DNA from 2 places in the Clostridium sp. CM041 genome. Region 2 is predicted to be linked to the other one. Evidence: riboswitches for the same ligand, from Rfam matches in the RefSeq annotation. Region 2 holds a riboswitch; the other holds the start of a gene.
The links. A riboswitch is a leader RNA that binds a small molecule or an ion and turns the genes downstream of it on or off. The one in region 2 is predicted to bind cobalamin.
Positions count from the first base shown of each region.

Region 1 (21,165 bases), 980 kb from region 2:
CAAACAAAAGAATTAGGAACAGAAAGTATAGGAAAACTACTGGTTAAGTTTTCGGTGCCAGCTATAACAGGGATGATTGTAAATGCGTTATATAACATTGTAGATCGAATGTATATAGGGCATATTAAAGGGGTAGGATCCTATGCACTTTCAGGACTTGCTATAACGTTCCCCATATCAGTTATTATAATGGCTTTTGGAATGCTTATTGGGATAGGTGCTAGTGCAGTTATATCAATAAAACTAGGAGAAAAAAACAAGGAAGCGGCAGATAATATTTTGGGAAATGCCTTTATACTTATAACGATAATATCATTAGTGATTAGTATACTTGGAGTTTTGTTTTTAAATAAACTCCTAATCTTATTTGGAGCAAGTGAAAATAGTATCCCCTATGCAAAAGCATATATACAAATCATACTTATGGGAGCTGTTTTTCAAAATATAGGATTTGGTATTAATAATATAATTAGAGCAGAGGGTAATCCTAAAATGGCAATGCTTACAATGGTATTTGGTGCAATTATTAATATTATATTAGATCCAATATTCATATTCGTTTTTGATATGGGAATTCAAGGTGCTGCAATAGCAACCATAATTTCTCAAGCTTTTAATACTATATTAGTATTGAAATATTTTACATCTAAAAGCAGTGGAAGCGTGCTAAAAATAAAGAAAGCCAATTTAAAGCTGCATAAACATATTATAAAAGATATTTTTGCTATTGGCATGGCTCCTTTTTCTATGCAAATTGCATCAAGTTTTGTAATTATTTTATATAATAAAGGTCTTTATTCTTACGGAGGGGATCTTGCAATAGCTGCAATGGGAATATTAAATAGTATATCAATGCTTATTTTTATGCCTATATTTGGTATAAGTCAAGGGATTCAGCCTATAATAGGATATAATTATGGGGCTAAATTGTATCCAAGGGTTTTAAAGGTTTTAAAGCTTGCCATAACTTTTGGCACTTGCATTGCTATAATTGGATTTATAGGAGTACAAGTATTTGCGAAGCAGCTTATTGGCGTATTTGTAGGTAATAATACTGACCTAATAAATCTAGGTGCACGTGGAATTAGAATAGACTTAATCTTTTTACCTATATTAGGGTTTCAAATTTTAGGGGCAAGCTATTTTCAAGCAATAAATGAGGCAAAAACCTCAATGATTTTAAGCATATTAAGACAAGTCATAGTACTAATTCCACTTATTCTTATACTTCCATTATTTTTTAAATTGGATGGATTATGGCTTTCACAACCTTGTGCAGATTTGATCGCAACTGCACTAACCGCATTCTTCTTATGGAAAAGTATTAAAAAACTTAAATGTAAAAACATTGTATAGAAAAACAACAAATGTAACACAATAACAAAATAGATCCAACAAAAAAAGGTGTTTATAAAGAACACCTTTTTATGTTAATTATTTTTAATAATTCAGGAGGTTGAATAAGTATGCAAATACCTTATTAATAGCATATATGTAATATAATAGGAGAAATGCGATTGTCGAAAACTTGTATTTACTGTCGAGGTCTAGTACAATGTAAGAATATCGCTTAAATCTAAAGGGATGTGTTTACAAATAATACATAGATTAAATAATCAAAGAGGTGAATAAATGTTGAAAATTGAAGTTAAAGGTTTGACCAAGATTTTTGGTAAAAACCCTAAACAAGGAATAAAGCTTTTACAAGAAGGAAAAACAAAACCAGATATCTTAAAAGAAACAGGAATGACTGTAGGTGTAAATAGGGTATCGTTTGAAGTACACTCTGGAGAAATTTTTGTCATTATGGGATTGTCAGGAAGTGGGAAGTCCACCCTTGTTAGATTGATTAATCGTCTAATCGAGCCAAATGCAGGTAGTGTGTTAGTGGATGGTGAGGATTTGGCGAAAATGGATAAACATGAATTAAGAGAAACTAGAAGAAAGAAACTAAGCATGGTTTTTCAAGGATTTGGATTATTTCCCCATCGTACTATTTTGGAGAATGCCGGATTCGGATTAGAAATACAAGGTATGGATAAAAAAGAAATTGAGGAAAAAGCCCTCGAATCATTACAATTGGTAGGGCTTAAAGGATACGAGGATCAATATCCTAGTCAATTATCAGGAGGGATGAAGCAAAGAGTAGGTCTTGCAAGGGCTCTAGCTAATAATCCAGATATTTTATTAATGGATGAAGCCTTTTCAGCACTAGATCCTTTAAACCGTAAAGAGATGCAAGATGAGCTTATAGATTTACAAGCAACCATGCATAAAACAATTATATTTATTACGCATGACTTAGATGAAGCACTTAAAATTGGAGACAGAATAGCAATTATGAAAAATGGATTAATAGTGCAGGTTGGTACTCCAGAAGAAATTATGACAAATCCTGCTGATGAATATGTTAGAAAGTTTGTTGAGGATGTAGATAGATCCAAGGTTTTTTCTGCACAACATGTTATGAAACGCCCAGAGACCATAGATGTAGAAAAACATGGTCCACGAGTTGCATTAAAACGTATGAGACAGGCTGGAATTTCAAGTATCTATGTTATTAATAAAAACAAAGAGTTCTTAGGAGTTGTAACTGCAGATGCGGCAGCTGAAGCAGTGAAAAATGGAACTAAAGATATTTATGATGTTATGATTACGGATGTTCCTGTAGTTCTTCCAGATTTGTCATTAAATGATTTGTTTGAGATAATACACGATTCTCCTGTACCAGTAGCTGTTGTTGAAGAAAAAATATTAAAAGGAATTATAGTTCGAGGTGCAGTATTAGCGGCTCTTGCAGGAAATGAGGTGAATAACGATGAAACAAATACCAACGATACCAATAGTTAAATGGGCTGACATGCTTGTAGCATGGTTAAGAGATAACGCTCAGTGGTTTTTTGAACCAATTAAAGATATTCTAAATGCTGTTGTAAATGGGTTAAGTGACGCATTAATAGCTATCCCTCCAGTGGTTTTTATACTGATTATCGTAGCATTAACTATATTTATAACTAAGAAAAAATGGGGTTTATCTATATTTGCATTATTGGGGTTGCTATTAATCCTAAATCTTGGATATTGGGAACAAACCATGCTTACCCTTTCATTGATTTTGACATCTAGTTCAATATCAATTTTGATTGGTATTCCTCTTGGAGTTTGGATGTCAAAAAGCAGAATGGTGCAAGATATAGTAACGCCTATATTAGACATTATGCAGACTATGCCTGCTTTTGTTTATTTAATACCAGCTGTTTCTTTCTTTGGGATAGGAATGGTACCTGGAATTATTGCATCTGTTATATTTGCAATGCCTCCAGTTGTAAGGTTAACTAATTTTGGTATTCGCCAAGTTTCAACAGAACTTATTGAGGCAGCAGATGCCTTTGGGTCAACTCCTGCACAAAAATTATTTAAGGTTCAACTTCCGATTGCGAAAAATACAATTATGGCAGGGGTTAACCAAACAATTATGTTAGCACTATCTATGGTTGTTATAGCTTCTATGATTGGTGCTGACGGGTTAGGTGTTGAAGTCTTTAGAGCGGTTACAAGAAATGAAGCCGGACAAGGATTTGCTTCAGGTTTAGCTATTGTTATATTAGCGATGATATTGGATCGTATTACTCAAGCGCTAAATAAAAAACACACTACATAAGGTTTTAACGACATTTCAGAAGGAAAGTCTCCACTTCTATAATTGGGAGTGTAAATCTCCTTCTGAAGTTGTTAATATTGCAGCTTCGAAGAAGATGATTTAACGACATTTCAAAATAAAATAAAAGGAGTAAGTAAATTAATGATTAAAAATAATTGGAAACAATTTGGAATAGTAACATTTAGTCTAATAGCTCTGACTTTTGTAGGATGTAGTAGTAAAAGTGGCGAAGTAAAAAAGACTGATAATTCAAGTATTGAAAAACAATTAAATTATAAGATTACAGGTATAGATGCGGGCGCGGGCGTAGTGCAAGCTGCTGAAAAAGCTGTTAAAGACTATAAATTAGATTATAAAGTGCAAACTAGCTCAGGTGCTGCTATGACACAAGCACTTTCAGATGCAATTAAAAATAAGGAGCCAATTATAATAACTGGTTGGTCACCTCACTGGATGTTTAGTAAATATGATTTGAAATACTTAAAGGACCCTAAAGGATCTTTCGGTGGTGCTGAAAATATAAATACAATTGCACGCTTAGGATTAAAAAAAGATAAGCCAGATGCTTATAAAATTTTAGACCAATTTTCATGGACAGCTGATGATATGGAAGCTGTTATGCTTAAAGTTAACGAGGGTGAAGTTGTAAAGAAAGTTGCAAGACAATGGATTACTGACAATAAAGATAAAGTAAGTAAGTGGACAGCGGGTGCAAAAAAAGTGGATGGTAAGGAAGTCAAGCTTGCTTATGTTTCTTGGGATACAGAAATTGCATCTACTAATGTAATTGCATTAGTACTTGAAGATATGGGATACAAAGTTAGACTTACGCAAGTAGAATCAGGTCCTATGTGGGCGGCTGTAGCTACTGGAGATGTAGATGCTATTGTTGCAGCATGGTTACCAGGAACACACGCTAAATATATGGCTGACTACAAAGGTAAAGTTGAAGATCTAGGTCCAAACCTAGAGGGAGCTAAAATAGGGTTAGTTGTTCCTAAATATATGAACATTAATTCTATAGAAGATTTAGCTAAATAGATTATTTATTAAAAATAGGCCTTCAAAAGGCCTATTTCAGGTTGTTTACAAACCCAGTATAATTTTTTTATTATACTGGGGTTTTTACATGCAATTATGCGATAGCGCTTTGAGTTATGGATAAATTTAAAATAACAACTATCTTCTTAGTTAGAAAATCAAAAAACAGTAAAGATAGCAGGCTAGCTATCTTTTTCATATTCTGCACTGCTGCTGTAAGCAGACACTGCTCTTTCACATTTTCTAATCCACGCATATGGCAATAGCGAAGCCCATGCAGTTGTTTTGAATCTGCGAAGCTTCGCTCTATAGTTTCTTTTCTTCTTCTATATATATTTCTGCCTTTATCTGTTCTGGTGAACTTTACAACATCTTCTTTATACGTTTCCCAAACATGTCTTCTAATAGTTTTAAACTTGCTTTTTGCAGAAAAGCATTGAGCTCTATTTGGACATATCTCGCAATATTTTGCATTACCAACATATTCTTTATATCCTTCTCTTGTTGTCGTTTTATAATGTAAAGCCCTTAAGTCAGGGCATACGTAAATGTCCTGCTCTTTAACATATTGGAATTTATTTTTTGTGTACATTCCTTTTGTATGTGGAGACCTACGGTATCCCATTACAGATTTTAATTCCCTCTCATATAGTTCTTTACATATAAGATTTGTAGCATAACCAGCATCTGCACCAACATATTTTGTGTTAAAATTAAACTTTTTTATTTGCACATCTAATCTATCGATATAAGGATCAACATCATTTATGTTTCCAGGAGTAACATACACATCAGTAATTATGTTATGTCTGCTATCGACAGTTCTGTGATCTAAATATGAGAAGCCTTCCGGCTTGCCATCTCTCATCATATATCCACTGTCGGGGTCGGTTGTGCTAACTTTAGTTTCTTTTATTTTGGTAACAGGTTCTTTTTCTTTTAAAGGTTTTTTACCATGGTTTATTCTATCTTCTTCCACTGCTTTATTAAGTTCAGCTACATATTCTTTCGGCGTTTTTTCAACTTCAATTTTCACAAGCTTTCGCTTATTAACATTTGCTTTTAGGTGTGTAGAATCTGTGTAAAGTATTTTACCGGTTACCATCTTAAGATTTATAGCCTTAAATACTACTTCGTCAAATATTTTTTGAAACACATCTGTACCTTTAAACCGTCTACGTCTATTTTGGCTAATTGTTGAATGATCTGGAATAGGATCAGTAAGACTTAGTCCTAGAAACCATCTATAAGCCACATTTACTTCAATGTCCTTTACAAGTTGTCGTTCAGATTTTATTCCAAATAAGTACCCAATAAACAGCATTTTAAAAAGTATAATAGGATCTACGCCAGGTCTTCCATTATCTAAGCAGTAATATTTTTTAGTCAGTTCTCTTATAAAAGAGAAATCCATGTATTTATCTATATTTCTCAGAATATGGTCTTTAGGAACTAAATCTTCTAAATACACCATTTCTAGTTTTTGTTGTGTGAAGTTCTTTTCATTAATCATAATAATGCCCTCCGAATTATAAAGTTTGTATACTATATATATTCGACATTGATGTCCTAAAATCCTTTTTGAATATGAAAAAAACACTCCAATTTTAAATTAGAGTGTTTTACATTTTATGTTTGTCAACGGTCTGAAATAGGCCTTCAAAAGGCCTATTTTTTTACGTTATTAGATTCAGTGTATGTAGCAAGTTAGAGTGAGGTTAAATTGTCATCTCTAGTTCTACTTATTAATCTTTTCTGCAGCAATTCTTGTGAACCCAATTTTTATAGTCTTCTTGAAATCCTAAGTCAGTATAACAAATTAATTCTCCAGGAGAAATGGAATTAGTACATACCTGACAAGTAGAGTTATACTCAGCTGTCTTTGTAATCCCTAACCATAGGGGTTCATTAAGTTTTAAAAGTTCATGTTCTAGTTCATTATCTGTAAATTCCTTGCATACTAACTCACGTAAATAACCTGAAAAATTATTTTCTCCATGAGTTAATTTAGATTTTCGCAGTGCTAATTTATACACATGATCTGGCAGGTTAATTGATACTTTTTTACTCATTATTACTAACTCCTATAGTATTAATATCTACTGATATAATATGAGGGTTATTATAATTAGTGCACACTTTGTATCGAATATTGCCTTGGACGTGGTACTACTTTAAAGGTAATTATTAAAAAGTGCATAAGTAATCAATTAGAAGCAGATAGGATAGGGAACAACCTATATTAGTATTAACTACAAATTTGTTGTTGGGTATTTTTTTTCAAATGCAAAATCGGTTACTCTACTTAATAGATAAATAGAACTGCCCAAAAACCCGATCTGTTCACCAGTTAGTAAATTTAATATAGATAATATACCTAATAGTAGAAAACTAAATCCCGCTATAACAGTTGAAACTTTTTGTTGTTTTAGATATTTATTTAGTACATTCTTGTCTTGAATGTTCATTTCTAGTATTTTTTTTTTGGTATTATAAATTCCTAATAAAATGAGTGTTATTCCTAGAACTATTATAAGTGAACTCAGTGCTAATTTAAACATACTGTTACCTCCCATCATATAAATACATTTGCGATAGCCTGACAGAGCTATTGCTTATTAAATCATCTCCTGCGGAGCTGTATATTAACGACTTCAGAAGGGGATTTATACTCTCACTGAAGTTTTCTATTTGTTAGGGTAAGTAACGCCTACTTATAGTAGGTACTCCCACTTATAGAAGTGGGAGACGTTCCTTCAGAAATGTCGTTAAATTGTACTTTATTTATATGGTAATTGTAACATTAATTTTAATAACATTACATTTTAAATGTTATAATTGAAGTGTTTTTTGTTTCTCAATCGTTATATTAAGTGTAAGGACAAAAAAGGGGGTGATGGTTGTTCAAAAAGAACAGTTTGCAAACTATATAAAACAATATGAACGTTTAATCATTACTATTTGTCTATCATTTACAAAAAATTACTTTGATGCAGAAGATTTGGCACAACAAACTTTTTTGTCTGCCTATACAAACTTTGGTAAATTTGATGGGGTAAATTTTAAAGCTTGGCTTACAACAATTGCAGTAAATAAATGTAAAGATTTTCTTAAAAGTCCTGCAAGAAAAATTCGCAGCATACCTGATGAAGATTTTGAGGGTATAAAGGATAAGGGGGAAACACCTGAGGAGTCGCTTTTAAAAAAGCATAGTAGCGAAAAAATATATAGTTTATGTAAGAAATTAAAAGAGCCTTATAGGGCTGTGTCAGTAAACTATTTTTGTGAAGATATTAAACTATCTGATATGGCAAAAGACACAGGTCAAAGTTTGAAAACATTGCAAACACATCTTTATAGATCCAAAAAGATGTTGAAAGTTTTATGGAAGGAGGAGTTTATGTGAGTGGTACATTATTTAAAGAAAATGGACACTTAACTAAAATATCAATAAAAGGGCTTAAAGAGGGATCTCTAAGTGATAATGAACTAATTTTATTATCAGAACATATTTGCCATTGTGAAGGCTGTGCTGATGCTTTAGCTAATAGTTTCGATGATAATGAACTTACTGATGCTCCTTTAGGATTTGAGCAGGAAATACTAAACAAAATAAAAAAGAAAAAAGAAAGCAATACTCAATTTATCTTTTATTCTCTTAGGGTAGTAATGGCAGCAAGTATAGCATTAATGTTTGTTTTTTCAAATCCATTAAATTTTGTGGCCAATGCTAAAAGTGAAACACTGGAGGTAACCCCTATGAGTTTAAGTACTATAAACGCAATTAATGAAAGTCTCAATAATTTCTCGCAAAAAATAATTAACTTGGAGGTTTTTAATAATGAAAAAGGAAAAAAGTAAATTTTTAACCTTTAGTTTTTCAATGTTACCTGGTGCAGGTCACATGTATATGGGATTTATGAAGATGGGTTTATCACTTATGGCAGCATTCTTCTTTTTAATATTTCTTTCTAGCTGGCTTTCGATAGGGCCACTACTATTCGTTTTACCATTGATTTGGTTTTATTCGTTTTTCGATTGTATGAATAAACGTTATTCAACGGATGAGGAGTTTTTACTTTTAGAGGATAATTATTTATTTTCTCTTGATGAATTAGTGAAAATAGATAAAGGAATGTTTAAGAAACACAGCTTGATTGCAGGGATATTACTAGTGTTTCTAGGCATTTATTTAATATGGAATAACATCATAAACACCTTACTTGGACGTATGAATATGTCGGGCGAACTATATAATCTTATTAATGATGTAACAAGAATGGCCCCTCAGATAATAATAGGTATTGTAATAATTGTTGTGGGTGCAAAGCTTATTATAGGTAAGAAAAAAGAGTGTGATATGAATGATTAAGGGACGTAGAGTAGGAACCTTTACTACCGGAATAGTTTTAGTTATATTTGGAATAATGTTTTTACTACGATTAATAAATCCAAGTATTAAATATTCACTTATAGCATCAATGTGGCCCCTAGTTTTAGTTCTACTAGGAATTGAAATTATTGTAGCCTATTTAATAAACAAAGAAGAAATAATGAAATACGATTTCGGCGCAATAATACTGATAATAATGGTATCATTCTTTGCCATGGGTATGGGGTGTATGGAGTATACAATAACTCATATTGAACAGTTTAGAACTGTATTTTAACGACATTTCAGAAGAGGTCTAGCTTTGCAGGAGATGATTTAAGTTGGGAATACCAGTACTTTAATATATTTAAGTACTGGAAAGTTTCGTTAAGTAAGTGGCAAATAATTTGTACCAAAAAATAGTTCAAAGCCCAAAAGTATGCTATTTCCTGCAATTGTAGGGTTTGAATTGTAACTTTATGCATACAATGATATAATAAATATATAGGTAAGAATAGTGATAAATAATAGTTAAGATTTACAAATAAAATTTTTAAATTTATGAATGGGGTGAAGTCTGTGTTAGCTTATAATGAAAATATTTTTGCAGTTAAAAAATATCTAAAAACGTCTAACATAGTCATAGGTAAATTTACTTGCGTGAAAACTAATATGAAGTTAAATTATAATATAGTTAAAAACACCTAGAAAGGGATATGAGCTTTCTAGGTGTTTTATTTTTGGAATTCAAGAGCTAAAATATGTACAATTAAAAGGAGAGTTTAAATATGAATAAGAGTGAGATTATAATTAAGGGATTGCCTGTAAAAACAAATAGGTTAGAGAATGGAGATGTTAATTTATTATTTAAAATAGGAACTTATGATGATATGAGTTCAATTTATAGAGTAATTGTCAAAAAAGATTATTGGAGAGATGCAGTAATAGGTATGAAGGATGTAAATTATTTTGTAATTAAAGGTGAATTAAAAGCGTGCGTAAATAGCAAGGGAACCCCTTTTATTTCAGTTGAAGCATCATCAATTAAAATATTCAATCTGTTAAAAGATGCGAATGGTCAAATAGATTTAAATTACGAAATGCCAATTGGAACAGACGAAATAATGGATATTTCAAAGTTAGTAAATGAAAATGAAGATTTGTCGATAAAACGTTCAAAAAACAAAGCAATAAATTATATGAAGAATAATAAAAAGTTTAACAAACCTATTGTTATTAAAAAAGGAAGCTTTGTAATTGTATCGGGCCATGATCAATATGCAGCAGCGCAAGAACTTGGAATAAATAACGTGCCAGTTTCATATGAAGAAAATTAGTAAGTCAAAATTATTTTTTTATTTTGCTATTTATATTAGTTTTTAATATTATCTACAGTCAGTGATGTGAATATGTTTGAACATAGTATGCAAACAGGCTATAATATATTAAATACAACATATTGTTTATTTTATATAAATGTTTGGAGGGAGAAAATGGTTTGCAACAGCTGTAAGAATGAATTTACTAATATTAATGGATTAAAATTTTGCCCATATTGTGGAGAGAAAATAGAAGAAAAAATAGATTTAGAAGATGAACAGCTTACTAATAAAAATAATAACAGGGATAAAGAAAAGACAGTTGGTGTGGACAAAAAAGAGGAAAAACATCAGGAGACGATAGCGATGCCTGCAATAACTGAGGAAAATATAAAAAAGGATAAAAGGGATAAGTTTTTTGCTTATTTAAAAAAAACATTTGTGCATAAGAAAGTAATTATACCTATAATATCATTATTAGTTGTTACCTCGGTCGCAGTCTTTGCATACACAGTTTTTATTGTTAAACCAGTGGATGAAGTGAAAATAAAAGACGACTTGCTAGGAAAAGTAGTAACTCTTCCTAAAGGAACAGTAATAAAAATAAGCAAAAATGATATGAAAAGCTTTAAGATAAATAGTAGGAATACATATAAGGGCAAGGATGACATAAAAGTAGATTTAACTTTAAACAATGGCGCTATTGAGGCAAAGACTTCTTTGGCTCTAGTATATAATGATGAAGGAAAAAATCAATGGAAGATTAGCCCTAAAATTATAGTTGAGAGCGTTAATTCATTGAAACCGTTGGTAGGTATGAATGAAAAGAAGTTTTGGGCTGGATTAAAAAAATTAAGTATTAATATTGCAGATATACCAAAAGCATTAGGTGGGCAAGATGTTACAAATCTTGGCATGGTTTCAAGAACACCGGATTTAGAAAACAAAAAAGAAGAAATTTTGGTGACAGCTTCTATAGACAGTGGACTTCTGGTTTCTACAGGAAAGATAAAGTGTAAGCTTATTTTTGATAATGAAACTTGGAGAATTGATACCATTGAAGAAAACAGCGCAGAAGGCTCTAAATTAGTCTTATCACCAACTTTTTCTGATGAAAAGGTTATTGAAACTATAAAAGAACAAGGAGTGGGAGAAACAGTATCCTATTCAAGTTTTTTTGGTGGTAAAGAGTTTGCTATAAATGATAGATTTACTAAAAACATTAATATATCTGATAAAAAGTTTGATGTACAAAATGGAACATTAATTGTTACTGCGAATAGGGAAAGTATAGTAGGAGAAATAAAGTTGGAATTATCAACTAATTATACTTTCTCAATATCTTTCGCCAATATATCTTTTTTAAATAGGTCAAAAACTACCGTTAATAGTGGGACAACAAACAATGTCTCTACAGAGGTAATAGTACCCTCTATTACAAATGCTGAAATTGAGGGGAGTAATCTTCTTTTCTGGTGGTCTAATAACCATAAAATAACAACGGAAGAAGCGAAGACCTTTAAATCTAATGAAATATTGTCTAAAAAGGGATTAGATAATATAAAATATGTTTATGGAAGTATTACTTATAAAGATGATAAAAAGAATGAAAACAAAAACGTTTCTTTTGTAGCACTATATTTTCTTGTTTACGATGCTGACAAGGGATATAATTGGAAATTAGATAAACTAGTTGGCGAAGATTCGCCCAATTATAAGGCATATAAAAATCAATAGATGGAACAATTTATTGCTTGGCTCATAAGATATTTTATAAATCTTATAATGCAAAGGAGCAGTTATGTATAATAGATATAATAGGATAAATCCGAGCATTGTTAGTTATGCAAGTGGAGATGTAAATGGTGATGGAATAACAGATGCTGTGTACTTAACAGGTATAAAGACACCAGATAGTCCATATATTCAAAGTATCAACCTTGTAATTCAAGATGGAATAACAGGTGGGTTTGCTAGTATACCACTTAGTGAAAATGCAGGATACAATCCTACACTATTTTTGGGGGATTTTACAGGAGATGGTGTAGAGGATATTTTAATAAGTATTGCAACAGGTGGTAGTGGTGGAATAATGTACTATTACATTTATTCGTTTATTAACAATGAAGCAAAATTACTATTTGACTTTAATGTATATAATGAGCAATATAAATACGAGGTTACTTATAAAGACGATTACAAGGTTGAAGTTATCAGTAAGAAAAATAATCAAAAATACATTATAGATATATCCAACAAGGACGCCGATTATTTAAATGAAATATACGACGAAAACGGAAAGCTAAAGAATCCAATCAACGGATTCGTTGATCCTATAAGCGGCTTATATCCTGTGGATTTTGATTCAGATAAAGTATATGAGCTATTGGGTTATCAAAAAATAGCTGGAAGATACCATGCAGACTCCTTAGGATATGTTTTAAATACTTTAAAATGGAAAGATAAGATATTTGCTTTGGATAATCAGCAAGTAGCTATTAATGGATTACAAGTATAGGTATACTTGTAACGACAGTTTTGGAGGAGAGCGAGAAACGCTCTCCTTATTTTTTGAATAATTCTAAGTAATCTCCATACCCTTCATCGCAGAGCTTATGAATTGGTATAAATTTTAGTGAAGCACTATTTATGCAATATCTTAATCCACCCTGGGAAATCGGACCATCGTTGAATAAATGTCCTAAATGACTGTCACCATATTTGCTCCTTACTTCAGTTCTCATCATACCATGGGTTGCATCCTTATTTTCTTTAACGTTAGCATCCTCAACAGGCTTTGTAAAACTAGGCCACCCACAACCTGAATCAAATTTATCAAGAGATGTAAATAAGGGCTCTCCACTATTAATATCTACATAAATGCCTTCTTCTTTATTATTCCAAAATTCATTTTCAAAAGATTTTTCTGTGCTGCTTTCCTGACTTACTTCAAACTGAATTGGAGTTAAGATCTTCTTTAGTTCTTCTTTACTTTTTTTAGTATAAACTTTATTATCCATAATAATGCCTCCTTAATAATGAGTATAATATTTATTGCACCAATTAATAGTTATTATATACTAAATACATTATAAGCAACAGGGGTAAAGATGTTTTGAAAATAGTATCCTGAGGGTATTAATTCTCTAGTTAATATAATTTATTTTTAATATATTTGGTTAATATGTAAAAGAATAAACTTTTAAAAATCGCACTATTTAATTATACTGTTCAAGTGTTATAATAAGTAAGGGGTGGTAATAAAATGTCGAAAAAAAATTTAAAAGTAATTCTTTTTACAACGATAGGGATTATATTAATAGTAATGGCAGTATTTATGTTTAATTTTTTTACAAAAGTAGATAGTGCAACAAAAACATTTGATACATATAAGAATAAGTGGGTAAAGCAGGATTTCAAAACAATGTATAGCATGCTTTCAGTTAAAACTAAGGAAACAATAACTGAAAAGGAATTTGTAGACAAATACAATGCTATTTATAGTGGAATAGAGGCTAAAAGTATATCTATTAATGTGGAGAATGAAGATAAAATTAAGGAAGGAAATAAAAAAGCTATAAATATACCATTTTCTATAGTTATGGATACTGCAGCAGGGCAATTAGAAATGCCAGGCTACCAGGCAACTATGGTGAAGGAAGAAATTAACAACAAAAATCAGTGGACATTGGTTTGGAATGAGAAAATGATATTTCCTAGTATGGAAGCGGGAGATAAGGTTAGGATAGAGCCAGAAGTGGCTATACGCGGAGAAATTTATGATAGGAATAAAAAACCACTTGCAATAAATGATTTAATTGTTACGATTGGAATAAAACCTATTACATTTATTAAAAATAAGGATGCTAATATATCGCAGATGGCTAAGATACTAGATATTGATGCTTCAGTTATAGAAAACAAACTAAAGGATAATGAAAATTCTGATCAATTTATACCGATTATTAACATATTGCGTAGTGAAAAAGTAAAAATAGATGGAGTTATGAAGCTTGACGGCGTAATCCAGAACAAGCCTAAAGGTAGAGTATATCCAGGTGGGGAAGCTTTGGGGTCGCTTATAGGATACATAAAGCCGATAACTGCGGAAGAACTACAAAAGAATTCTAGTAAAGGGTATAACTCATTTAGTTTAATAGGAAAGGCAGGTCTTGAACAGGTTTATGAAGACAAGCTTAAGGGTGAAAATGGGGCAACAATATATATATCAAAACAAAATAATAATAATAATAAGGTTGTAATTCTTAAAAAAGAATCAAAAGCAGGTGAAAATATAACATTATCAGTAGATAGTGAACTACAGAAGAAAATATATGAAGGGATGAATAAAGAGCCGGGAGCCAGTGCAGCAATAAATCCAAAAACTGGAGAGGTATTGGCTTTAGTAAGCTCGCCGTCATATGATTCAAATGCAATTACTACTTATGTTTCTAATACCCAAAAGGCAGAATGGGAAAAAGCAGGGGATCCATTTAAAAATAGATTTAAGGCTGTATATTCTCCAGGGTCTACATTTAAACTGATAACGGCTGCAGTTGGGTTAGAGCAAGGGAAGATAAAACCTAGTGAACTTATTAACATACCGGGAAACGAATGGCAACCAGATAAATCATGGGGACTCAATAAGGTTACTAGGGTTGGTGAACCGAGAGAGTCAGTGAATTTACAGGATGCATTTGTATACTCTGATAACATATATTTCGCAAAGGCAGCTCTTAATATAGGTAAAGAGGAATTTATAAAAGGATGCAACAGTTTTGGAATAGGTCAAAAGCTTCCAATAGATTATCCAATAGCAAATTCACAAGTAGCCAATGGTAACAACATTAAGAATGATGTAGCATTAGCAGATACTGGTTATGGTCAAGGGGAGGTCCTTATGAGCCCACTTCACCTTGCACTATCGTATAGCGCAGTTGTTAATGATGGAAATATTATGTCTCCAACTTTAGAAAGTTTGAATGAAAAGGTAAAGGCTAAGGTATGGAAAGCTAATGCAATTTCCGCGGATAATATAAAATTTGTAAAAGATGGTCTCACTGGAGTTATCGATAACCCAAATGGTACAGGTCATGCGGCAAAAGTTGATGGGCAAGCTCTCGCGGGTAAAACTGGAACAGCGGAACTTAAGAAAGATGACAAGGATAAAGCTGCAGAAGAAAATGGATGGTTTATATGTATGGATACAGCTAATCATAAAATAGTAGTATCAATGTTAATGGAAAACGTTAAAGAGAAAGGTGGAAGTCACCATGTGGTACCTATTGTAAAAGGAGTAATGGAATATTACTTAAATAAAACACTGAAATAGCGTTAGAAAGTAGGTAGAATGATTTACATTGCTTTAATATTTTTTTGATGTTACAATAAAAATAGTCAACTTAATAAAAATTGAATATTGTTTTAGGTGCCCTGTAACAGGGGTTAAAAGGGAAAGTGATTATAAAACCACTGCAGCCCACCGCTACTGTATTAGAGGATGAAATCCAAAGAACCATTGGGAAACTGAGAAGGTTGGAGAGTAAGATGATGCTAAAGCCAGTAAACCTGCCTATTGCTTGAAATTTTAGTCTTCGGAGGGAGGATGAAAAATGCGTAATTTAACAATAATATTGGGTTATCCAATATGTGAAAAATTCAATTGCATTATTCCACATCCTTGAGATGTGGTTTTTTTGTTTGGTGATTTTTTTATATAAGGGTATATTATTAAAATAATAAGGAGCACACTATGAAAAAAATTATACTTATAACAGGTGGCGCAAGGAGTGGGAAAAGTACATATGCTGAGAAGCTAGCTAAAGAAGAGAAGGGCAACGTACTTTATATTGCAACTTCAATTCCGTTTGATGATGAAATGAAGGACAGGGTAAAAAAACATAAAGAAAGAAGACCAGCTTCTTGGTATACTTTTGAAGGCTATAAGAATTTAAAACAGGTATTCTATAACGAAGAAATGCAGTTTGATACGATTTTATTAGATTGTATTACAATAATGACTACAAATCTTATGTTTGAAAAAGGGGGGGATAATTTCGATGATCTTAATAATCAAGCTATAAGTGCAATGGAAAAAGGGATTTTACAAGAGGTAGCAGTATTTCTTGACGAAGCAGAAAAAAACTTAAAAACAATAATTCTTGTAACTAACGAAATTGGCTCTGGAATTGTACCAGAATACAAGATGGCAAGGGTTTTTAGAGATATTGCGGGTAGAGTTAATCAGTATATTGCATCAAGGGCTCAGGAAGTTCATATGGTGGTTTGTGGTATTCCAATTAAAATTAAATAAGTAATTAAGAAATTAAAATTTATGGAGGTAACTTATGTTTAAAAGAAAAAGTATAATAAGTCTAGTTTTAGCTGTTTTTGTTTGTGTTGTATTTAGCGCGTGTGGTAGCAAGGGTGAGAATAAAGGGTCGCTTAATACTACTAAAAAGGAAACTAACGCTGTAGTATATCCGCTAAAGGTAGTTGACTCATATGATAGAACGGTCATCATTGAAAAAGAACCTAAAAGAATTATTACAATTGCACCAAATATAACAGAGGGAATATATGCACTTGGTAAAGGAAGCAGTGTAGTTGGTAGAAGTGATTACGATGATTACCCAGCTCAGGCCCTTAAGGTTACATCTGTTGGTGACTTATTGCAACCAAGTGTAGAGAAAATTGTTGAATTAAAACCTGATGTAGTTATTGTATCAGCTCTTTTTGATAAGGCTATTATTAAAAAATTAGAGGCTCTTAATATAAAGGTTGTAGCGCTTGGTGGTGAAGAAAATTTTAATGGTGTGTATGACACAATGTCAAAACTTGGTCAGGTTGTAAATGCTAGTGGGGAAGCCCAGACAATAGTATCAGATATGAAAAGGAAAGTTGCAGAAATAACTGATAAGGTTAAGGATGCTAAGAAGCCAACAGTGTACTATGTAGCAGGATTTGGCAAGAGTGGTGATTTTACAGCAGGAAAAGATACATTTATAGGTAGTATGATAGACATTGCTGGCGGAAAAAATGCTGCGGGCGACGTAGTTGGTTGGAACTACAGTGTAGAAAAGCTTGTAGAAAAGAATCCTGATGTGCTAATTTGTTCAAAGCTCTATGATTCAAAAAAAGGTATAGAAGCTACCAATGGTTACAAAGATTTGAATGCAGTTAAGAATGGCAAATTATTGGAGATTGATGAAAACATTATTGTTAGGCAGGGACCGAGACTTGCAGAAGGACTTGAAGCAATTGCTAAATTAGTTCATCCTGAACTTTTCAAATAAAAGGGGTTAAATAACCATGACGTTTATAGAAAATAAGAGTTATTATCGACGAGTTTTTGCAGTAGGGGTATTTTTACTCCTAATTGTAATGATTGTAGCAACAAATTTTGGGGTAGCAGATATTTCTTTAAAACAGACAGCCCTAATTATTATAAGCAAAATTCCAATATTAAATAACAGTGTATCCTTAGATGGAATTAATCCTACATCTGCAATCATATTGGTAAAGTTAAGACTTCCTAGAATCATTTTATCCTGTTTAGTAGGAGCAGCACTTTCAGTGGTTGGTACTTCTTTTCAGGGTATTTTCAAAAATCCAATGGCAGATCCATTTATTCTCGGAGTTTCATCAGGGGCTGCACTTGGGGCCACTATAACCATGGTTTTTCTTAATGAAATCAATTTTTTAGGGATGAGCATGGTGGCATTCAATGCTTTTGTAGGTGCTATAATAACTACTTTTTTGGTTTATAATATTGCGAGAGTCGGTACTAAAGTTCCAGTTACCACACTTTTACTATCGGGTGTTGCCATAAATTATTTATTATCATCCATTATTTCATTAATGATGACCTTTAATAGAGATAATATTGAAAAAATAGTTATGTGGACGATGGGAAGTTTTTCAACGGCTGGATATCACGAGGTAATTTTACTGTTTATAATAGTAGTTCCCTCAATTTTATTTATTTTTACATTTTCAAGAGATCTGAATATTATGGTTCTTGGAGAAGAGAGTGCTAGAAGTCTTGGTGTAGATGTAAATGGATTAAAAAAGTATATACTTTTAATAAGTACTTTGATGGTGGCAGCAGTCGTATCTGTAAGTGGAATAATCGGATTTGTAGGCCTTATAGTGCCGCACTCTATTAGAATGATTTTTGGACCAGATAATAGGGTGGTTATACCATTTTCTGCGCTTGGTGGAGCTATATTTTTAATAATTTGCGATACGCTTGCAAGGGCAGTAGTGCCTCCATCAGAAATACCAGTTGGAATTATTACTTCAATTTTTGGAGTTCCATTTTTTATATATTTATTATATAGAACAAAAAAGAAGGCGATGTAATTGATAGAAATAAATAACGTAAGTTTTTCCTTTGAACAGGAAGTATTAAAGGATATTAGTATAAACATAGAAAGAGGAAAATTTCACACTATTCTAGGTCCAAATGGTTCAGGTAAAACTACCCTTCTAAGGATATTATCAAAATCACTGCAACCTGAAAAAGGTAAAGTTTTTATTGATGAAAAGGACTTAGCCCAAATGAAATCAAAGTTTTTAGCAAAGAAAATAGCAGTGGTACCGCAAAGCACAGAAATCGAATTCGATATTTCAGTACAAGATATAGTTCTTATGGGAAGAACGCCTCATATTTCTAGATTCTGCTCAGAAAGTGAAAAAGATATGGAAATAGCTATAAAAGCTATGAAAATGACAAACACTTGGAGTCTTAGAAATAAAAGCATAAATGCATTAAGTGGCGGAGAAAGACAACGAGTGGTAGTGGCAAGAGCAATTGCCCAAGAAACAGGAATAATTCTTTTAGATGAGCCTATTTCTCACCTAGATATTCATCATCAAATTGAAATGATGAATCAATTAAAACAATTAAATGAAAATAAAAACATAACAATAATTGCTGTGCTACATGATTTGAACATAGCGGCTGCATATAGCAATCATATGATACTAATGCATGATTGCTTAGTTTACAAAGATGGAACTCCAGAGGAAGTATTAACAGAAGATATAATTAAAGAGGTTTACGGATTAGATGTATATATAACTAAAAATCCTAAAACGGGTAAAACTTTTATTATGCCATTTTAGTAGCAAGGGTAATCCTTTGCTACATTTATTTTTTTGAAACAATATGGGAAAAGAGATATAATGGAGGAAGGGGATAATAAAAATGATATCCTACAGATATTTTAGTCGGTGTAGCTTTAGGGCTTATATGTTGTAGAATAATAATATACCCTTTTAATAAAGTAAACAATAATACCAAGGCTAGTATATAATAGAAAGAGGTGACAAGGTTAATATTAGTACTTAATGGAATTGCAGTTTACAAAATGATAAGGTATTCTCTTGGGCACTTATCATTATGCTTACGGAAAAAATTTACTAGAGATGAAGGTGGCTTTATTATGGGTATTTTAGTTTTATTAACAATCATTTCTCCTTATACGACCATAATACCATTATTATATATGATATATATGGTGTTATTTAAAAAAATTAAGATAGATAAAAATTATTGGAATATAGGACTTTGCTTACTATTTATTTGGTCTTTAATAGTAGGAGTTATAAATTATAGTTTTACATCAATTGTTGCATCGTTTGCTCTCTTTATATATCTATGTGTTAGTATTTTTTTGCAAAATTATTGTAAAAATGAAAATATGGTGGAAAAGATATATATGCATTTAGTGTTTTTTTCTCTCTTCTCAGCAATTTTTGGAATTATTGAGAGAGTGTTATATGAGTATTTTAATTTTAATATTTGGGGTGGATTTCTTCAAAGCACAGCTCAGCCAGCAGTTAATGGTAGAATATATAGCACCTTTGGAAATCCTAATGTAGCGGGGAACTGGTTTGCTATAATGATTCTTGTAGGTATCTATTTTTGTAGCATTAAATCTAAAACTGCAAAATTATTTTATGAGACAGCGACAATCCTCTTTGTTATTGCATTGTGTTTAACGGGATCGCGGGGTGCTTTTATGGGGCTATTATTTGGCGTTTTTATATTTTATCTACTTAAAGGTAATAAAAAAGATATATGGCTGTTTATCACAATATTTATAATTACGGCTGTAATTACTTTTGTACCACCAGAAATGCTTAAAAATTTAACCGGACATGATTTCGATACCTCATTCAATAGTCGTTTTGGAATATGGGATGGATGTTTAAAAATGATAAAACTTAAGCCTTTTACGGGTTGGGGTATTATGGGGATAACTGACCATGGAGAAAGCTTCATGAAAGGGTATTATTATGCAACCTTATACCACGGTCACAATATCTGGATTACTATTATGACAACACTTGGAGCTGTTGGGCTTCTCATATATACCTATATGAAAATTAATTTATTCCGAAATTTAAAGATACTTCATGCACAAAATTGTAGATTAGTTCCAATGCTGGCGGGTATTCAAGCTGTAATAATTGGGCATGGACTGGTTGACTTTACAATGATTGCACCACAAGCTGGGTTATTATTTATAGCTAGTTCAGCTATAATAAACGCCCTTATAAAACAAGATAATATCAAGTGAGAAAATTATAATAGATATAATAATTTCATTATTAATAGACTAAATTTAAGTCGTTATATTATTTTTGAGTTTATTATTTATTTATTTATTTGAAGAACAAAGGAATTGATAATATTTAGTCGAATTAGATATATTAGTAATAAATATTTTGGCTTGCAATAATTTCAAATACGAAAGGAATTT
Region 1 is NZ_CM143648.1:850,441-871,605, reverse strand. Features, by position in the region: gene ACWJJT_RS04200 (MATE family efflux transporter) at 1-1,356, shown strand, start outside; gene ACWJJT_RS04195 (quaternary amine ABC transporter ATP-binding protein) at 1,633-2,850, shown strand; gene ACWJJT_RS04190 (ABC transporter permease) at 2,819-3,661, shown strand; gene ACWJJT_RS04185 (glycine betaine ABC transporter substrate-binding protein) at 3,803-4,702, shown strand; gene ACWJJT_RS04180 (IS1182 family transposase) at 4,797-6,215, opposite strand; gene ACWJJT_RS04175 (hypothetical protein) at 6,448-6,774, opposite strand; gene ACWJJT_RS04170 (hypothetical protein) at 6,955-7,263, opposite strand; gene ACWJJT_RS04165 (RNA polymerase sigma factor) at 7,596-8,108, shown strand; gene ACWJJT_RS04160 (hypothetical protein) at 8,105-8,563, shown strand; gene ACWJJT_RS04155 (hypothetical protein) at 8,544-9,074, shown strand; gene ACWJJT_RS04150 (LiaI-LiaF-like domain-containing protein) at 9,067-9,372, shown strand; gene ACWJJT_RS04145 (hypothetical protein) at 9,654-9,782, shown strand; gene ACWJJT_RS04140 (ParB N-terminal domain-containing protein) at 9,863-10,411, shown strand; gene ACWJJT_RS04135 (hypothetical protein) at 10,568-12,130, shown strand; gene ACWJJT_RS04130 (VCBS repeat-containing protein) at 12,195-12,911, shown strand; gene msrB (peptide-methionine (R)-S-oxide reductase MsrB) at 12,958-13,413, opposite strand; gene ACWJJT_RS04120 (penicillin-binding transpeptidase domain-containing protein) at 13,659-15,725, shown strand; partial or broken gene ACWJJT_RS04115 (hypothetical protein) at 15,781-15,843, shown strand; cobalamin riboswitch at 15,803-15,983, shown strand; gene cobU (bifunctional adenosylcobinamide kinase/adenosylcobinamide-phosphate guanylyltransferase) at 16,146-16,706, shown strand; gene ACWJJT_RS04105 (ABC transporter substrate-binding protein) at 16,741-17,688, shown strand; gene ACWJJT_RS04100 (FecCD family ABC transporter permease) at 17,705-18,757, shown strand; gene ACWJJT_RS04095 (heme ABC transporter ATP-binding protein) at 18,758-19,522, shown strand; gene ACWJJT_RS04090 (O-antigen ligase family protein) at 19,843-20,982, shown strand.
Region 1: another riboswitch for cobalamin. It lies ahead of cobU (bifunctional adenosylcobinamide kinase/adenosylcobinamide-phosphate guanylyltransferase); the one in region 2 lies ahead of ACWJJT_RS08615 (helix-turn-helix domain-containing protein).

Region 2 (3,933 bases):
TACTATGCTTCATCTATTTTTATTATTCTAAAATCTCCCAGAATGCTGCCATGGGGTGAAAATTCAAAGGAGATGTGAAATGGGAAAAATTATTATTTTATGTGCCATTTTTCTAATGGTGGGCTTTTTCTTCAAATGGAAAAAAGGGGATGGGACACATAATCATCACCATGGAACCGGACATAAACACGGCGAAGGGTTTTCAATTGATTTTTATGCTTATACCTCTAAAATCAGACACTGGAATGCTACTTTTAAAGTATCTCTTTCTGTTGTGATACTGATTCTTTGCATTGTATTGGAAAATCCCTATGTATCCGTTGTGGTCATTATTGCAATGGGCTATCTGACCATTGTAAAAGGAGAGCTTCCAGTAAACGAATACTTGTCAATACTGGCGATTCCAATCATCTTTATCCTCCTTGGCACTTTTACAATTGCTATTGATTTTTCAAAGCAGCCAATGGGGCAGTATAACCTGTATCTTGGCTTCTGCTATGTGTTTACTTCTCAGGCAAAGCTTAAGGAAGTGGCGTTTTTGATTCTGAAAGTTTTTGCAGCTATAAGTGCCCTACAAATGATGACACTGTCAACTCCGTCCTCAGAGATTATATATGTGCTTCGAAAGGCACATGTTCCAAAGCTAATTGTAGAGCTGATGAACCTCATTTACCGTTATATTTTCATTTTAATGGATGTCTATACTAAAATGAAAAATTCCGCAGAATCCCGTCAGGGTTACTGTGATTTTAAGACTTCCTGCTATACATTTGGAAGCATTGCAAGCAATATGCTGGTTATTTCGCTTAAAAAGGCAAACGATTATTATGATGCAATGGAGGCCAGATGCTATGATGGCGATCTTATATTTTTGGAGGAAGATAAAAAGGTAGAGACAATACAGATTGCCTCTGCGGTAACATTTATAATTTTTTTGATTCTGATATGGGGCGTTACAAGATAGAAAGGAGCTATTATGGGGAAATCAATATTGAAGGTCGAAGATCTATACTACGTCTACGGAAATGGCAAGTCTGCATTGGACGGCGTAAGTGTGGATATCTATGAAGGTGAGAAAATCGCTGTTATTGGTTCTAATGGATCCGGAAAATCTACATTTTTCTTAAACATAAACGGTGTATTTACACCTGAACAGGGAAAAATAATTTACCGGGGTACTGTCGTTAATAAGAAGAATTTAAAAGGACTTCGAAAAAATATCGGGATTGTTTTTCAAGATGCGGACAATCAAATAATCGCATCTACAGTTAGGGCTGAAGTTGGATTCGGGCCAATGAATTTAAAGCTTCCAAAAGAGGAAGTACTCAAGCGAGTCGAGGAAGCACTGGCATACATGAACATATCAGATTTCAAGGATCGTCCGCCACACTATTTGAGTGGCGGTGAAAAGAAGCGAGTCACCATTGCGGGCATCATTGCTATGAAATCAGAAATCATTATCTTTGATGAACCGACTGCATCATTGGATCCTTTAAATGCATTGATACTAGAAGAAGTTTTGGCCAAGCTTGGTTCGGAGGGCAAGACAATGCTCATTTCCACCCATGATGTAGATTTCGCATATCGATGGGCGGAGCGAGTCCTTGTATTCTGTGAAGGGAAAATTATCGCAGATGGAACACCTTTAGAAATTTTCCAAAACACAGAAATTTTAAAACAGGCAAATTTAAAACAGCCAACAGTGCTTGAGATATATGAATTGCTTGTAGAAAAACATCTGCTGGAAGATACTAGTGCCTATCCGAAAAGTACGCAAGAATTCAAGGAAATGCTTGAAAGATAGTTGGGTTTTCTAGGCGTTTCAGCTTAGATTAATATAAATTTAAAACAATAGAGGAGGAAAAAAATGAATCAGAAAGAAAAGAAAATTATCTTTATTGCGATTGCTTTCGCATTAATTTTCGGGGTAGCCCCGGTAGCAAATGCAATGCACATCATGGAAGGATACCTTCCACCAAAATTCTGTATTATATGGGGTGTTATATGCGTTCCATTCTTAGTAGCAGGTTACTTATCAATTAAGAAAACATTGGCTAAGAACCGTAAATCCATCACTATTCTTGCTATGTCAGGTGCATTCATTTTTGTGCTTTCATCTTTAAAGATTCCGTCAGTAACAGGAAGTTGCTCACATATGACTGGTACCGGACTTGGTGCAATCCTATTCGGACCAATGGCAGTCAGCATCCTGGGGATTATTGTACTACTTTTTCAGTCAATTTTGCTTGCTCATGGCGGACTGACCACTCTTGGTGCTAATACGTTTTCTATGGCTATTGCAGGACCGCTTGTTACTTATGTAATCTACAAATTATGCCAGAAGCTCAAAGTCAATAAATATGTAGGTATTTTTCTGGCAGCATCAATCGGTGACTTATTAACCTATTGTGTAACAAGTTTTGAACTTGCACTTGCATATCCGTCTGCGAACGGCGGTATCGCAGCATCTGTAGTCAAGTTCCTTGCAGTATTTGCACCGACACAGCTTCCACTGGCAATTATCGAGGGTATTCTGACCGTTGTCATCATTATGGGTCTTGAAACATATGCAAAATCCGAATTAACAGAACTTGGATTCCTAAAGGGAGGCGAAAATTAATGGTAAAGACGAAAAAAAAGGTTTTCATTTTATTAATTATTGCTGCACTAATTGCCATTATACCATTATTCGCATTAAAGGGTGCTGAATTTGGTGGCTCAGATGATGCAGGAAGTAAAGTAGTTTCCGAGATTACAGGTACTGAGTATAAGCCTTGGTTTGAACCGGTTATGGAAACTTGGGTTGGTGGAGAATTACCAGGGGAAATTGAGAGTTTACTCTTTTGTCTACAGACAGGTATAGGAGTTGGTGTTCTATTCTTTTTCCTGGGAAGATTCGTAGAGAGAACTAAAAAAGAAAATCAGGGGAATAAAACTGAATAATGCTTTTTCATATAATTGGGATGAAAGTATCATTTATTGATTTAATATTATAATTATGGGTAATTAAAGTATTAATTGCTTTAGTTTAAAAGGGAAGACAGGTGGAAATCCTGCGCGGTCCCGCCGCTGTAAAAGAGGAGTCCTTATAAAAAATATCACTGGGAAACTGGGAAGGTTTTAAGGGCAATGAGACTTAAGCCAGAATACCTTTCTATAATTATACACAGTTAACTCTACGAGAGATAGGGAGGTGTTTTCAAAATATGGTGGTAAATGTAGAAAAGAGGTTCGAGTTGGTTAGCTATATGGCTGATATTGAAAAGGGGATTATTGAAAAAACACTGAATAAAAACGAAAACAATGTTAGCAAAACATCAAGAGAATTAAGTATTTCAAGACAAGATTTGCAATATAAAATAAAAAAATATAAGATAACCCTGAGATAATAAAGCATATGTATGCATATGATAATAAAAGGAGAAATGAATATAATGGGGAAATTAAAAAACGGATATGTTGAAATTTATACGGGGAATGGCAAGGGGAAAACGACTGCAGCTGTAGGATTAGCCGTACGTGCAGCAGGAAATGGATATACTGTATTTATGGTACAATTTTTGAAGGGAAGTAAAACTGGTGAGATTGAAAGTGCAAAAAAACTGGCTCCCTTTTTTAATATATTTAGGTTTGAGAAAAAAAGAGGTTTTTTTTGGACATTAAATGCAGAGGAAAAAAATGAATTAAAAGAAGAGGTACAAAAGGGATATGAATTTTGTAGGGAAGCATTAAAAGAAGAAAAATGCGACATACTTATCATGGATGAGGTAATGGGAGCATTGAACAATCAACTAATAAGTGAAGAACAACTACTAGAATTAATGGAGAATAAACCTGGTAATATAGAATTGATTTTAACAGGGAGAGACGTACCTAAAGCTATAATAGATAAAGCAAACCTTGTAACTGAGATGAAGGATATTAAACATTATT
Region 2 is NZ_CM143648.1:1,838,986-1,842,918, reverse strand. Features, by position in the region: gene cbiQ (cobalt ECF transporter T component CbiQ) at 116-964, shown strand; gene ACWJJT_RS08630 (energy-coupling factor ABC transporter ATP-binding protein) at 977-1,804, shown strand; gene ACWJJT_RS08625 (energy-coupling factor ABC transporter permease) at 1,868-2,620, shown strand; gene ACWJJT_RS08620 (energy-coupling factor ABC transporter substrate-binding protein) at 2,620-2,943, shown strand; cobalamin riboswitch at 2,984-3,172, shown strand; gene ACWJJT_RS08615 (helix-turn-helix domain-containing protein) at 3,207-3,389, shown strand; gene ACWJJT_RS08610 (cob(I)yrinic acid a,c-diamide adenosyltransferase) at 3,435-3,933, shown strand, end outside.